Regions from separate parts of the Streptomyces sp. NPDC005761 genome, predicted to be linked through region 2. Evidence: riboswitches for the same ligand, from Rfam matches in the RefSeq annotation. Region 2 holds a riboswitch; each other region holds the start of a gene.
What was found. A riboswitch is a leader RNA that binds a small molecule or an ion and turns the genes downstream of it on or off. The one in region 2 is predicted to bind cobalamin.
Positions count from the first base shown of each region.

Region 1: it holds a riboswitch for cobalamin, as region 2 does, so the genes downstream of both, ABZ434_RS17225 (CbtB-domain containing protein) here and cobN (cobaltochelatase subunit CobN) in region 2, are expected to answer to the same signal.
Region 3: it holds a riboswitch for cobalamin, as region 2 does, so the genes downstream of both, ABZ434_RS20610 (ribonucleoside-diphosphate reductase subunit alpha) here and cobN (cobaltochelatase subunit CobN) in region 2, are expected to answer to the same signal.
Region 4: it holds a riboswitch for cobalamin, as region 2 does, so the genes downstream of both, ABZ434_RS28410 (cobalamin biosynthesis protein) here and cobN (cobaltochelatase subunit CobN) in region 2, are expected to answer to the same signal.

Region 1 is NZ_JBEXXX010000016.1:47,256-50,923, reverse strand. It holds gene ABZ434_RS17245 (pirin family protein) at 1-104, opposite strand, end outside; gene ABZ434_RS17240 (tetratricopeptide repeat protein) at 248-604, shown strand; gene ABZ434_RS17235 (GNAT family N-acetyltransferase) at 677-1,186, shown strand; gene ABZ434_RS17230 (CbtA family protein) at 1,326-2,111, opposite strand; gene ABZ434_RS17225 (CbtB-domain containing protein) at 2,141-2,356, opposite strand; adenosylcobalamin (AdoCbl) riboswitch at 2,402-2,495, opposite strand; gene ABZ434_RS17220 (histidine phosphatase family protein) at 2,619-3,239, shown strand; gene ABZ434_RS17215 (glycoside hydrolase family 15 protein) at 3,299-3,668, opposite strand, start outside.
Region 2 is NZ_JBEXXX010000012.1:69,648-73,315, reverse strand. It holds gene cobG (precorrin-3B synthase) at 1-831, opposite strand, end outside; cobalamin riboswitch at 878-1,030, shown strand; gene cobN (cobaltochelatase subunit CobN) at 1,101-3,668, shown strand, end outside.
Region 3 is NZ_JBEXXX010000022.1:7,747-11,414, forward strand. It holds gene mctP (monocarboxylate uptake permease MctP) at 1-371, shown strand, start outside; gene ABZ434_RS20605 (GNAT family N-acetyltransferase) at 490-1,002, shown strand; cobalamin riboswitch at 1,055-1,192, shown strand; gene ABZ434_RS20610 (ribonucleoside-diphosphate reductase subunit alpha) at 1,326-3,668, shown strand, end outside.
Region 4 is NZ_JBEXXX010000040.1:32,138-35,805, reverse strand. It holds gene ABZ434_RS28420 (inorganic phosphate transporter) at 191-1,453, shown strand; gene ABZ434_RS28415 (hypothetical protein) at 1,487-1,720, shown strand; cobalamin riboswitch at 1,872-2,003, shown strand; gene ABZ434_RS28410 (cobalamin biosynthesis protein) at 2,147-3,190, shown strand; gene ABZ434_RS28405 (cobyric acid synthase) at 3,187-3,668, shown strand, end outside.

The DNA.
Region 1 (3,668 bases), on a different contig from region 2:
AGCCGGACATGGCGAGGGGTGAGGAGTTCACGTACGGGTTCGGCGACGACGAAACCCCGCCCTCCGCAGACGGAGAGTGCGGCTTGGCTATCGAGATTGCTCATGGCGGTCAACCTATTCCCGTGCGGCTCCGGGCGGGGGCACCCACGCCGAATATTTAGTGGAATGTTAAACCATCTATGAGTGTTGTGGCATCCGGATACGCACGGGAGCCGCCCGGCGCGGCACCCTCGGTCGAGGAGATCACATGAGCGACACCTACTACGAGTTCGGCACCGCCGCCGAGCGCTGGGACCGCGCGCAGTTCTTCTTCGAGTCGAAGGAGTACGCGACCGCGGCCAGGATTCTGGGCGGACTCGTCGAGGAGGTTCCGGAGCAGGTCGCGCCCCGGCTGCTGCTGGCGCGGGCCTACTACCACTCGGCGCGGCTCGTCCGGGCGGAGACGGAGCTGCGCGCGGTGCTGGAACTCGACCCGGTCGAGCAGTACGCCCGGCTGATGCTCGGCCGGACGCTGGAGCGTCAGGGCCGACAGGCCGAGGCCGGCACGCAGTTGCGGATGGCGGCCGCGCTGTCCGGGGACTTCACCCCGTCAGGTGGTGCCTGAGCGGCACGCGCACCGGGACGCACCCGGATATCCGGGTGCGTCCCGGACGTGCCCCGTGATACTTCACAGGGCATGACCGACCTCGTCACGCCGCGGCTGATCCTGTCCCCGATGACCGTTGCCGACGCCGAGCAGGTGGCAGCGGGCGAGCCGGCTGACGGTGCCCGCTGGGCTCCGGGCTATCCCTCGCCGGGTGAGTCGAGGGCGGCCCGCCGGTTCCTGGAAACATGCGCCGGCACCGGCGACCCCACTCCGTACGGTTCGTACGCGATACGCCGCCGCGAGGACGGGCTGGTGATCGGTGGAACCGGGTTCCACGGAGCGCCCGACGAGAAGGGCCACGTCACGATCGGTTACGGGCTCGTGGAATCGATGCGGGGTCGGGGGTACGCCTCCGAGGCGCTCCGGGCACTCCTGCGTTTCACCCGCGACCGGGGCGTCGCGTGCGTGCACGGGGACACCGACCTCGACAACGTCGCCTCCCAGTACGTCATGGCCGCGGCGGGCATGCGTCTCGTGAAGCAGGACGCGCAGCTGAAGCACTACCGGATCGACTGGGACGGGTCCGCCGGGCGGGAGTGAGGCGGTTTCCGCGCGCGACAGAGCCCGCCGGGATGTTCCCGGCGGGCTCTGTGCGTGATGTCGGCACCGCGTGCGTCCTGACTGCTCTGCACATGGCACGGCGTCCGGCCCCGGTGACGGGCGGGTGGTGCTCGCGGAATCAGCCGACGGCGGTGGCCGGCCTGTTCGCCTTGCCGTCCTGGGCCGTGACCGTATCCGGTCTCGGCGCCAGCAGCCGCTCGGTGAGATGGCCGAAGACCAGCCCGAAGGTGGTCCAGAGCGTGATCTGCACCGCGAGGGTGGCCAGCCTGAACTCCCAGAGCAGGGACGCCGGGAAGTCCTTTCCGACCTCGTTGAACGACGGCAGGAAGGCGTAGGCCAGCCCGATGACCAGCACATAGCCCGCGGCAGCCGCGACGGAGGCGTTCCAGTTGCCCAGGCGTGGAGCGAGCCGCCTGCCGAGGATGACGGCGGCCACGGCCAGCAGGACGCTCAGCGCGACCATCAGGAAGAACAACGCGGTGCGCCGGCCGATGGTGTCGGGGTTGCCGACCGCCGGCGGATTCGCCGGGTACTTCAGGAACGGCACGATGTACACGGTCAGCAGGGCGGCGCCCGCGACCAGCGCGGCCGTCGCCCGGGGGCCGAACCGTCCCAACCGGCCGAGGGCGTAACAGAAGACGAGTGCCGCGATGCCGCCGACGGCCACGCCGAAGACGAGTACACCGGTGGCGAGGCCGCCGGTGGCCTGCATGCCCCGGCTGACCAGTTCCTCGCCGCCGCCGTGGTCGTGGCCGTGGCTGTGGCTGTGCGCCTCTTCGAGGGCGATGGCCGCGTCCACGCGCGACTCGCCGAGGAAGTACGCCACCGCGAGCGCGAGGGCGCCCGCGACGAGGCCGGCCAGCATGCCGCGGACCAGCAGTGCTCTGACAGATATGGAGTTCATGAGGGATTCCCCTGGATCAGCCGGATGGATCAGTGGCAGGGGAAACCGAGGAGGTGACGTCCGTCGTGGACCCACTCGTGCACGCCTTCGCCCGAGATGAGCGCGGTGGCGCCCTGCTCGGCGCCGACGAAGTACAGCAGGATCAGCATGACGACGCCGAAGAAGACCGCCCAAGGGGCAATGGCCTTCAGCGAGATGGGGGTGATGGCGGGTGTGACTGTCGCGGGGGCAGCAGTCTGTGCCATGGCAGAACCTCCTGGGGGAACACGCGTCCCGATCGTGGTGCCTGAGACGAAGGTGCTGGGTCTGACTTCCCGTACGGGTACGGGTTCACAGTGGCGCGACCGTGCCGGATTCTCACCGGACTTCCGTCACACCCTCGTCGTGTCGTCGCGACCATACCGCTTGGGCGTGACAGCCGCCATGGTGCCCGTGGCCGGCCGGCGGGCCCCGGATGCCATGGTGTGCTTGGCCACGTGGCCACAGTTCAGGGAGTTGAGAGCGGGTATGACGGTACGGGTGATGTTGATCTCACCGGGGATGAACGCCGCACTGCGCGAGGCCCGGTTCGCCGGTGACGCCCCCCTGGACAACGCCGGGCTCGCGCAGGCACGGGCTGCCGCCGGCTCGGTGCCTACCGCGGACCGGTGGCTGCGGGGGCCGTCCCGGCGCTGCACCGCGACCGCGGAGGCTCTCGGGCTGCGGTCGGCCACCGAAGACGCCTTGCGGGACTGGGAGATGGGCCGCTGGACCGGTGCCCGGCTGTCGGAGGTGAGCGCGGGCGAGCCGGACGGGGTGGCGGCCTGGCTTGCGGATCCGGCGGCTGCCCCGCACGGGGGCGAGTCGCTGCTGGAGCTCTGCGCCCGAGTGGGCGCGTGGCTCGACGCCCTGCCCGACCGGGTGCGGGGGCCGGCGGAGGCGGACGTCCACGGGGACAGCGCCGGCCGGGTCCTGGGGGTGGTCGAACCCGGCGTGATCCGGGCCTCGGTCGTCCATGCGCTCGGCCTCCCGCCGCAGGCGTTCTGGCGGCTGGACGTGGCCCCGCTGACCGTGACGGAGCTCGGCGGCAGGTCGGGGCGGTGGAACCTGCGCTGCGGCCGGCCACTCGCACCGGGGGCGAGGATCTGACGGTCGCGGCAGGGCGCGGCGGGGCCCGTCGCCCGGCAGCGTTCTCCTCGCGGGAGCCCTTACCCCGCTCCGCTGCCCCCGTTCGCCGCATTGAGCCTGGCGTCCAGCGTGATGGCGGCGTCGATCAGGGCCAGGTGCGTGAACGCCTGCGGAAAATTGCCCAGTTGGCGCCCTGTGAGGGCGATCTCCTCCGAGTACAGGCCCAGATGGTTGGCGTAGGTGAGCATCTTCTCCAGGACCAGCCGGGCCTGGTCGGTGCGCCCGGCCCGGGCGAGGGCGTCGACGTACATGAACGTACACAGGGAGAAGGTCCCCTCCGAGCCGCGCAGGCCGTCGGGCGAGGCCTCGGGGTTGTAGCGGTAGACGAGGCTGTCGCTGACCAACTCCCGTTCCATCGCGTCCAGTGCGGTCGCCCACATCGGATCGTCC
Region 2 (3,668 bases):
CGACAGCGCGACCACGTCCCGGGGGCCGCTCACCGCGCCGGTGGCCGGAGCCGTGGAACCCTGTGGCGCCACCGGGGCGACGGTGCGCGTGGTACGCACTCCGGCCGCCCGCAACCGCCGTTCGACCTCGTCGACCAGGGGGCCGGCACCCGTCGGCAGATCAGCCACCCGCCAGGCACCGGAAGCGGGCGAGGCGTCCAGGAAGGCCTCGGCCGCGACGAGTGCGGCCTGCGGCGCCCCGGCGCCCGGAATCCGCAGCACGGTCTCCTCCGCGCCGATACGCAGAAGCGCGTTCCCCTCGCTCCGTGCCCGGAGGGTCACGTCAGCGCCGAGCGCGTCCACGTCACCGCGTCCGTCGTCGAGCGCGAACAGGAACCTGCCGGACAGACCGGCCGCCGCGTCACTCGCGCACAACAACGTGTCCAGCGCGGACAGCCACGGGCGGACGTCCCGCTCCCCGCGGCCGTCGAGCCCGGACAGCGGCGAGGCGACGACGTTACGGATCCGCTCGTGCCGTTCGGAGGGCAGCAGCCCCGACTCCCTGAGCCGGTAGGCGAGTTCGCCCCCGTGCTCCTGTCCCAGACCGCGTAGCTGCACATTGCCGCGGGAGGTGAGATGCAGCTCACCGTCGCCCAGCCGGCCGGCCAACTCCCGCAGCACATCCGCCTGGTCCGCGGTCAGTACACCCCCCGGGACGCGGATGCGCGCCAGAGCCCCGTCATCCGCCCGGTGGAGGCGCAACGTCCCGGGGCAGGCGTCGCCACGGGCCCGGGCTGACGCGTCTCCGGGCGGCGCAGGCGTAGTGGCTGGTCGGGGCATGGCGGCGAGCATACCGACCATCTCTTCAGTCCGTATGACCCACAGTTGGCAAGGGACCCTTACTATGCCTAGTGACGGGCCATCCGGCACGTCGTCGCCCCACACGGCGACAAGGGAGGAAGCCCGGTGAGATTCCGGCGCGGTCCCGCCACTGTGAGCTTGGTCCCACCGGCCGGGCGAGTCAGGAACTCCCTTCCCCGCACTCTCGGCGCCGGTCGAGCAGGGGGATCCGTTACGACACCGCCCGGGGCGTGGACACCCCGAGGAAGGCCAGACGCCGCATGATCCTGCTCCTGTCGACGTCCGACACCGACCTGCTCAGCGCCCGCGCCTCCGACGGCCCGGTCGCCTACCGCTACGCAAACCCCTCCCGGCTCCCGCTCCAGGACCTTCCGCAGCTCCTGGACGGTGCCGACCTGGTCGTCGTACGGCTTCTCGGCGGCGTCCGCGCCTGGCAGGACGGTCTCGACCAAGTCCTCGCCACCGGGCGGCCGGTCGTGGTCCTCACCGGTGAGCAGGCTCCCGACGCCCAGCTGATGGCCGCCTCCACCGTCCCCATCGGGATCGCCGCCGAGGCCCACGCCTACCTGGCCCACGGCGGCCCGGCCAACCTGGAGCAGCTCGCCCGGTTCCTGTCCGACACCGTCCTGCTCACCGGTCACGGCTTCGAACCGCCCGCGCCCGCACCCTCCTGGGGCCCGCTGGAGCGCACGCCCCGCGACGCGGAGGGCGGGCCCACCGTCGCGGTGCTCTACTACCGCGCGCACCACATGAGCGGCAACACCGCGTTCATCGAGACCCTGTGCCGGGCCGTGGAGGCCGAGGGGGCCCGCGTCCTGCCGCTGTACGTCGCCTCCCTGCGCACCCCCGAGCCCGAACTCATCGACGCACTGCGGGCCGCCGACTCGATCGTGACGACCGTCCTGGCGGCGGGCGGCACCCGGCCCGCCGAGGCGTCGGCAGGCGGCGACGACGAGTCCTGGGACGCCGGCGCCCTCACCGGCCTCGACGTACCGGTCCTTCAGGCGCTCTGCCTCACCAGCTCCCACACCGACTGGGAGGGCAACGACGAGGGCGTCTCACCCCTGGACGCGGCGAGCCAGATCGCCGTGCCCGAGTTCGACGGCCGCCTGATCACCGTCCCGTTCTCCTTCAAGGAGATCGACGAGGACGGCCTCCCGGCGTATGTCGCCGACACCGAGAGGGCGGCCCGCGTCGCCGGAATCGCCGTACGGCACGCCCGGCTCCGCCACATCCCGAACCAGAACAAGCGCCTCGCGCTCGTCCTGTCCGCCTACCCGACCAAGCACTCCCGGATCGGCAACGCGGTCGGACTCGACACCCCGGCGAGCGCCGTGGCCCTGCTGCGCCGACTCCGGTCCGAGGGGTACGACTTCGGTACGGAGGAGGTGCCCGGCCTGGCCTCCGGCGACGGCGACGAGCTGATCTACGCGCTGATCGAGGCGGGCGGCCACGACCAGGAGTGGCTCACCGAGGAGCAGCTGGCCCGCAATCCGGTCCGTATCCCGGCGGCCGACTACCGGCGCTGGTACGCGACGCTGCCGGCCGCACTCCGCGAGGCCGTCGAGCGGCACTGGGGGCCCGCTCCCGGCGAGATGTTCCTGGACCGCTCGCGCAACCCGGAGGGCGACATCGTCCTCGCGGCCCTGCGCCGCGGCAACCTGCTCATCCTCATCCAGCCGCCGCGCGGCTTCGGCGAGAACCCGATCGCGATCTACCACGACCCCGATCTGCCGCCCTCGCACCACTACCTGGCCGCCTACCGCTGGATCGCCGCCGCCGCGGAGGACGGCGGCTTCGGCGCCGACGCGATGATCCACCTGGGCAAGCACGGCAACCTGGAGTGGCTGCCCGGCAAGAACGCCGGCCTGTCGGCCGCCTGCGGTCCCGACGCGGCGCTCGGAGACCTCCCCCTCGTCTACCCGTTCCTGGTCAACGACCCGGGGGAGGGGACCCAGGCCAAGCGCCGCGTGCACGCCACACTGGTGGACCACCTCGTCCCGCCGATGGCCCGCGCCGACAGCTACGGCGACATCGCCCGGCTGGAACAACTCCTCGACGAGCACGCCCAGATCGCCGCGATGGACCCGGCGAAGCTCCCGGCGGTCCGCGCCCAGATCTGGACCCTGATCCAGGCGGCCAGGCTCGACCACGACCTCGGGCTCGAGGCACGCCCCGAGGACGAGGGCTTCGACGAGTTCATCATGCATCTCGACGGCTGGCTCTGTGAGATCAAGGACGTCCAGATCCGCGACGGCCTGCACGTGCTGGGCGGCGCACCCACCGGCCCCGCCCGGGTCAACCTCGTCCTCGCGATCCTGCGGGCCCGCCAGATCTGGGGCGGTACGACCTCCCTGCCGGGTCTGCGCGAGGCCCTGGGCCTGGACGAGTCGGCGGCCACCCGCACGGCTGCCGACGACATCGAGGAGCAGGCCCGCGCCCTGGTCCAGGCGATGGAGGACGCGGGCTGGGGGACGGACGCCGTCGCCGGGGTGGCCGCCGGGCACCCGAGCGCCGTTGCCGACATCCTCGGCTTCGCCGCGCGCGAGGTGGTGCCGCGACTGGCCGGCACGACGGACGAACTCGACCACTGCGTCCATGCGCTGAACGGTGGCTTCGTTCCCGCCGGCCCCTCGGGTTCCCCTCTTCGCGGACTGGTCAACGTCCTGCCGACGGGCCGGAACTTCTACTCCGTCGACCCCAAGGCCGTCCCGTCCCGGCTCGCGTGGGAGACCGGCCAGGCCCTGGCCGACTCGCTCCTCGAGCGCTACCGCACCGACAACGGCGACTGGCCCACCTCGGTCGGCCTGTCCCTGTGGGGCACGAGC
Region 3 (3,668 bases), on a different contig from region 2:
TCCAGACGATGCCGGCCCTGGTCGGCGGGCTGTTCACCCGGTGGTTCCACCGCTGGGCGCTGCTCGCGGGCTGGGCGGTCGGCATGGTCTACGGAACGGCTGCCGCGTACGGGGTCGCCAGCCCGACCCAGAAGCACTTCGGCGGGTCCTCCAAGGAGATCCCGGGCATCGGCGAGATCGGCTACATCGGTCTGACGGCCTTCGTGCTGAACGTCGTGGTCGTCGTCGTCCTCACCTTCGTCCTGAACGCCGTGAAGGCGCCCGCCGGGGTCGACGAGACCTCCCCGGGCGACTACACCGCGGACGCGGGCGACCCGGGTGTGAAGACGGAGCTCCCGCCGGCCACCGCCGGTGCGGCCGGCGGTCACTGACCTGCGCCCTGCGTGAACGGGCCGCCGTCACCCTCCGCGAGGGTGCGGCGGCCCGTTCGCGAGCCGGGGCGGAAAAGCCCTTGCGGCCCCGGCCCGTGCGTGCGGCACACTGCCACGTATGGACATGACGATCCGGCCGGTCGAGCCTGCCGAGCACGCGCTCCTCGGCGAGATCACCGCTCAGGCCTATCTCGGCGACGGCCTCCTGGACTTCGGCGCCGACGATCCGTACCTGGTGCAGCTGCGCGACGTGCCCCGCCGCGCAGCCGAGGCCGAGGTGCTGGTGGCCGCCGATGCGGAGGGCCGCGTCCTGGGCGGGGTCACCTACGCCCCGCCGGGCAACCCGTGGGCCGACATCGCGGCGGCCGACGAGGCCGAGTTCCGGATGCTGGCGGTCTCCCACGAGGCCCGTGGCGCCGGGGCGGGCGAGGCGCTCGTACGGGCCTGTATCGACCGCGCACGGGGCACCGCGGGGGTCACGGGGCTCGTCCTGTCGACGCAGCCGGGGATGCTCGGGGCCCACCGGATCTACGGGCGCCTCGGTTTCGTACGGACCCCCGAGAGGGACTGGAATCCGATCGCCGACCTGAAGCTGCTGACCTACCGTCTGGAGCTCCGTCCCGTGGCGTGAGAGCGCGCTGGGGCCACGTACGACACAACATGTGGGGGCTGCCGCATCCGGCAGCCCCCACATGTATGCTCGTGCTCGCTGTCGCCGCAGGGAAATCCGGTGCGAATCCGGAACTGTCCCGCAACGGTGTGTTCGGTGCGCATTTGCGCACCCCTGAGTCCGAGATCCTGCCGACAGCGCATCCGGCTCGACCGATCCGGATGCCCAGACGTCCGGGCCTCGTGGATGGGCCGGTGGACGCCGCACGGAGCGCTGCCCTGCCGCGCCCCGCCCGGCTGCCCCCGCTCCCCGAAGGCCCCGAGCCGAGCGAGGGAGAGCACCGCGTGACCATCGCGCCAGCCGATCCGGTTTCAGCGGCCGAGTCCGAAGCAGCCGAGGCCGAGGCGGCCCGGTCCGGCGGACCCGCGAAGGACGGACCCGGGACCGCACTGCTGCGGACCCTCACCGACCTCACCGCCGATCTGCCCGACACCGACCCCGGACGCGTCGCCGCCGCCGCGCTGCGCGGCCGCAACGCCCGGTCGGACGAGGCCGAGCTGCGCTCGCTGGCCACCGAGGCCGCCGCGGGCCTGATCTCCGAGGACCCCGCCTACTCCCGGCTCGCCGCCCGTCTCCTCACCCGCACCATCGCGGACGAGGCGGCCGGGCAGGGCGCGACGTCGTTCTCCGCCTCGGTCGCCGTCGGGCACCGTGAGGGCCTGATCGCGGACCGCACCGCCGAGTTCGTCACGCTCCACGCGGCCGCCCTGGACGCGCTGGTCGGGCGGTCGCTCGCCGACGGCGCCGACGACCGCTTCGGCTACTTCGGTCTGCGCACCCTGCACAGCCGCTACCTGCTGCGCCACCCGCTCACCCGTCAGGTCATCGAGACGCCGCAGCACTTCATGCTGCGCGTCGCCTCCGGTCTCGCCGAGGACACCTCCGAGCGCGCTCTGGACGAGGTCACCGCGCTGTACGGGCTGATGAGCCGACTGGACTACCTGCCCTCCTCCCCCACGCTCTTCAACTCCGGTACCCGGCACCCGCAGATGTCCTCCTGCTACCTGCTGGACTCCCCGCTGGACGAGCTGGACTCCATCTACGACCGCTACCACCAGGTGGCGCGCCTGTCCAAGCACGCGGGCGGCATCGGTCTCTCGTACTCCCGCATCCGCGCCCGCGGTTCGCTGATCCGCGGCACCAACGGGCACTCCAACGGCATCGTGCCGTTCCTGAAGACGCTCGACGCCTCCGTCGCCGCGGTCAACCAGGGCGGCCGGCGCAAGGGCGCCGCCGCCGTCTACCTGGAGACGTGGCACGCGGACATCGAGGAGTTCCTGGAGCTGCGCGACAACACGGGCGAGGACCAGAGGCGTACGCACAACCTCAACCTGGCGCACTGGATCCCCGACGAGTTCATGCGCCGGGTGGACGCGGACGGCACCTGGTCGCTGTTCTCCCCGGCCGACGTGCCCGAACTGGTCGACCTCTGGGGCGACGAGTTCGACGCCGCCTACCGGGCCGCCGAGGCCAAGGGCCTGGCCCGCAAGACCATGCCGGCCCGTGAGCTGTACGGCCGGATGATGCGGACCCTCGCCCAGACCGGCCAGGGCTGGATGACGTTCAAGGACGCCTCCAACCGCACCGCGAACCAGACCGCCGAGCCGGGCCGCGTCGTGCACTCGTCGAACCTGTGCACCGAGATCCTGGAGGTCACGGACGACGGCGAGACGGCCGTCTGCAACCTCGGCTCGGTCAACCTCGGCGCGTTCGTCGAGGGCGGCACGATCGACTGGGAGCGCCTCGACGCCACCGTCCGCACCGCCGTGACCTTCCTCGACCGGGTCGTGGACATCAACTTCTACCCGACCGAGCAGGCCGGCCGGTCCAACGCCCGCTGGCGGCCGGTGGGTCTGGGTGCCATGGGCCTCCAGGACGTCTTCTTCCGGCTGCGGCTGCCGTTCGACTCCCCCGAGGCCCGCGCCCTGTCGACGAAGATCTCCGAGCGGATCATGCTCGCCGCCTACGAGGCGTCCTGCGATCTCGCGGAGCGCTCCGGCCCGCTGCCCGCCTGGGCCGAGACACGTGCCGCCCGCGGTGTGCTGCACCCCGACCACTACGACACCGAGTTCCACTGGCCGGAGCGCTGGGACGCCCTGCGCGCCCGGGTCGCGGAGACCGGCATGCGCAACTCGCTGCTCCTGGCCATCGCGCCGACCGCGACGATCGCCTCGATCGCGGGTGTGTACGAGTGCATCGAGCCGCAGGTCTCCAATCTCTTCAAGCGCGAGACGCTCAGCGGTGAGTTCCTCCAGGTCAACGGGTATCTGGTGGACGAGCTGAAGAAGCTCGGCGTGTGGGACGCCCGGACCCGCGAGGCGCTGCGCGAGGCGAGCGGCTCGGTGCAGGGCTTCGCGTGGATCCCCGAGGAGGTGCGGGCGCTGTACCGCACGGCGTGGGAGATCCCGCAGCGCGGGCTGATCGACATGGCGGCCGCCCGTACGCCGTTCCTCGACCAGAGCCAGTCGCTGAACCTCTTCCTGGAGACGCCGACGATCGGCAAGCTCTCCTCGATGTACGCGTACGCCTGGAAGCAGGGGCTGAAGACGACGTACTACCTGCGCTCCCGTCCGGCCACCCGGATCGCCCGTGCGGCGTCCGCCGCCCCGATCCCCGAGCAGGCGCCC
Region 4 (3,668 bases), on a different contig from region 2:
CGAGAGTCCGCCCGAACGCCGGATTCCGGGCCCACACCGGCCCCCACCGGAATCCCGCGGTCACCGGGCGGACGAAGAGGGCAGCGTCCCTCCGGTTGGGGTCACCGCAACGCCCTGCCCAGTTCATCTTCCGTTCACCCGGATTGCCTACGGTCCACGTGCCACTGACGTCGAACGATTGCCTGGGTAAATGGAACACATCACGCTGCTGCTCGCGATTGTGATCGTGACAGCTCTAGTGTTCGATTTCACGAACGGTTTCCACGACACCGCCAACGCGATGGCCACGACCATCTCGACCGGCGCACTCAAACCCAAGACAGCGGTGGCCATGTCCGCCGTTCTCAACCTCGTAGGCGCGTTCCTGTCGGTGGAGGTCGCCAAGACGATCTCCGGCGGGATCATCAACGAAGACGGGCTCAGAACCGAGGTCATCTTCGCGGCGCTCGTCGGCGCCATCCTGTGGAATCTGCTGACCTGGCTGGTCGGCCTGCCGTCCAGCTCCTCCCACGCACTGTTCGGCGGCCTGATCGGCGCCGCGGTGATGTCCGCGGGCTGGTCGTCGGTCGACGGCGGCACCGTCGTCACCAAGGTGCTGCTCCCCGCGGTCGCCGCGCCGGTCGTCGCCGGCCTGGCCGCGCTGCTGGCCACCAAGCTGACGTACCGCATCGGCGGGAAGGTCACGGGCGGCGCCCAGGAGAAGGCCACCGCGAAGGGATACCGCGCCGGCCAGATCGCCTCCGCCGGGCTCGTCTCGCTCGCCCACGGCACCAACGACGCGCAGAAGACCATGGGCATCATCACGCTCGCCCTGGTCACCGGTGGCGTCCTCGCCCCCGGGTCGAATCCGCCGGTCTGGGTCATCGTGTGCGCCGGCCTCGCCATCGCACTCGGCACCTACCTGGGCGGCTGGCGCATCATCCGCACCATGGGCAGCGGTCTGACCGAACTGAAGCCTCCGCAGGGCTTCGCCGCACAGACCAGCGCGGCCACCGTCATCCTGGCCTCTTCGCACCTCGGCTTCTCCCTCTCCACCACCCAGTCGTGCTCCGGTGCCGTCATGGGCGCGGGCCTCGGCCGCAAGGGCGGTGTGGTCCGCTGGTCCACCGCCACGCGGATGTTCGTCGCCTGGGGCCTGACCCTGCCGGCCGCCGGTCTGGTCGGCGCGGGTGCCGAGCTCCTCACCAAGCAGGGCACCTGGGGTGTCGTGGTCGTCGCGGCGCTGCTGGTCGCGGGCTCCGGTGCGATCTGGATGCTGTCGCGCCGCAAGCCCGTCGGGCACGGGGACGTCGCCCCGTCCGACGCCGACGCCGAGCCCGCGGGCGTCGTCACCACCGCCATCGCGGCCGTCAGCCCGCCGCCCACCGCGGCTGCCCAGACCCACGACCTCATGGCGACCATCCCGGCCCCGGCCGGACCGGTCACCGACCCGGCCCGACCCGCCACGGTCTAGGGACCCCAAGAGCTCCGGTAAGGACAGATCCACATGAACATCGACTGGGCAGCCCTCGGCACCGTCTTCGGCGTCTCCCTCGTCGCCACCGTCGCTCTCGTGGGACTCTTCACCCTCGGCATCGTCGGCCTCTCCAAGCAGCCGGAACCGGCCGCGCAGGGTGGTTCCGCAGGCGGATCGCTCATGCTGGCCCGCACCGGCGCGTACGTCTGCTTCGGACTGTGCGCCGCGGCCGTGGCCTACGGCATCTATCTGATCGTCGCCTGAGCCCCACCACTCCCACCCGCATCGGGCCGGCCGCACCTCGTGCGCGTCCGGCCCGATGTGCGTCTCAGCACACCGGACCGTCGCAGGTCAACGGCAAGTTGACGGGCGTTCGCACAGCGTGGTGGACTGCCGGAGCCATTACGGCGACAGCAGAGGAAGCCGGTGCGAATCCGGCGCGGTCCCGCCACTGTCACCGGGGAGCAGTCCCCCACCACGGAAGTCACGGTCCACGCGAGCGGACTGGAAGGCCGGGGGAACTGCGGATCCGGAAGCCAGGAGACTCTCGTCGCCGTCACGTCGAACCAGGGCGCGGACCCTGAGTGAGGACATATCGCCATGCCCGGCCGCCGTGCGTCTCTTCCCGCGTTGCTCCTGCCAGCAATGGCCTGTACGAGGACCCTTCGAGGCGCGACGGCCGGCTGAAGCGTGCGTGCCGATCGCATCTTCGCGTACGGCGCCACGGCCGGTCTGATCGGCGATCTGCTGCTCGGTGACCCGCGCAGGGGGCACCCGGTCGCCGCCTTCGGGCGGGCCGCGGCAGGCGTCGAACGCCGCCTGTGGCGCGACCACCGCGGGTGGGGCGCACTGCACACCCTGGTCTGCGCCGGAGGTGCCGCCGGGGGTGCCGCGCTGGTCTCCCGTGCGCTGCGCCGCCACCCCGCCGCGTCCGTCGCCCTGACCGCCGCCGCCACCTGGGCCGTCGTCGGTGGTACGTCGCTGGGGCGCGAGGCCCGGTCCATCGGTGACGCCCTGGCCGCCGGGGACCTCGAACTGGCCCGTGAGCGGCTGCCGCATCTGTGCGGCCGCGACCCCCAGTCCCTGGACGGTCCGCAGATCGCCCGCGCCGTCGTGGAGTCCGTCGCCGAGAACACCTCGGACGCCGTGGTGGGCGCCCTGGTGTGGGGCGCGCTCGGCGGGATCCCCGGACTCGTCGGCTTCCGGGCCGCCAATACGCTCGACGCGATGGTCGGCCACAAGTCACCCCGCTACCGGCGCTACGGCTGGGCCTCGGCCCGCCTCGACGACCTCATGGGCTGGCCGGGCGCGCGGCTGACCGCTCTGCTCGCCGTGACCGCCGGGGGGCGGCCACGGGGAGCGGCGCACGCCTGGCAGGCGGACGCGGCCAAGCACCCGAGCCCCAACGCGGGGCCGGTGGAGGCCTCGTTCGCGGGGGCGCTCGGCGTGCGGCTCGGCGGGACGCTCGCCTACGACGGCCGGGTCGAGCACCGTCCCGTGCTCAACGGGGGGACGGGCCGCGCGGTGGAGCCCGAGGACATCGAGCGGGCCGTACGGCTGTCGCGCCGGGTGAGCGCGCTGGCCCTCGGCGTCAGCGTGGCGGCCCGGCTCGGCGCGGGGCTCGCGGCTCGGCGGATCGCGGGCGGCCGTGCGCCGATCGCCCGCACCACAGGACTTCGTACCGCAGCACCTCGTACCGCAGCACCTCGACTCTCAGGACGGAGACCGACATGAGCGGCGGACTGCTGGTCGCCGGAACCACCTCGGACGCGGGCAAGAGCGTCGTCACGGCGGGCATCTGCCGCTGGCTGGTGCGCCGGGGCGTGAAGGTCGCGCCGTTCAAGGCGCAGAACATGTCGCTCAACTCCTTCGTCACCCGCGAGGGGGCAGAGATCGGCCGCGCCCAGGCCATGCAGGCCCAGGCCGCCCGGGTGGAGCCGACCGCCCTGATGAACCCGGTGCTGCTCAAGCCCGGCAGCGACCGTTCCAGTCAGGTCGTCCTGATGGGGCGTCCGGTCGGCGAAATGAGTGCCCGCGGCTACCACGGCGGCCGGCAGGAGTCGCTCCTGTCCACCGTCGTGGACTGCCTGGAGCAGCTTCGGGGCACGTATGACGCGGTGATCTGCGAAGGGGCGGGCAGTCCGGCCGAGATCAATCTGCGGCGCACGGACATCGTGAACATGGGCATCGCACGGGCGGCGGGCTTCCCGGT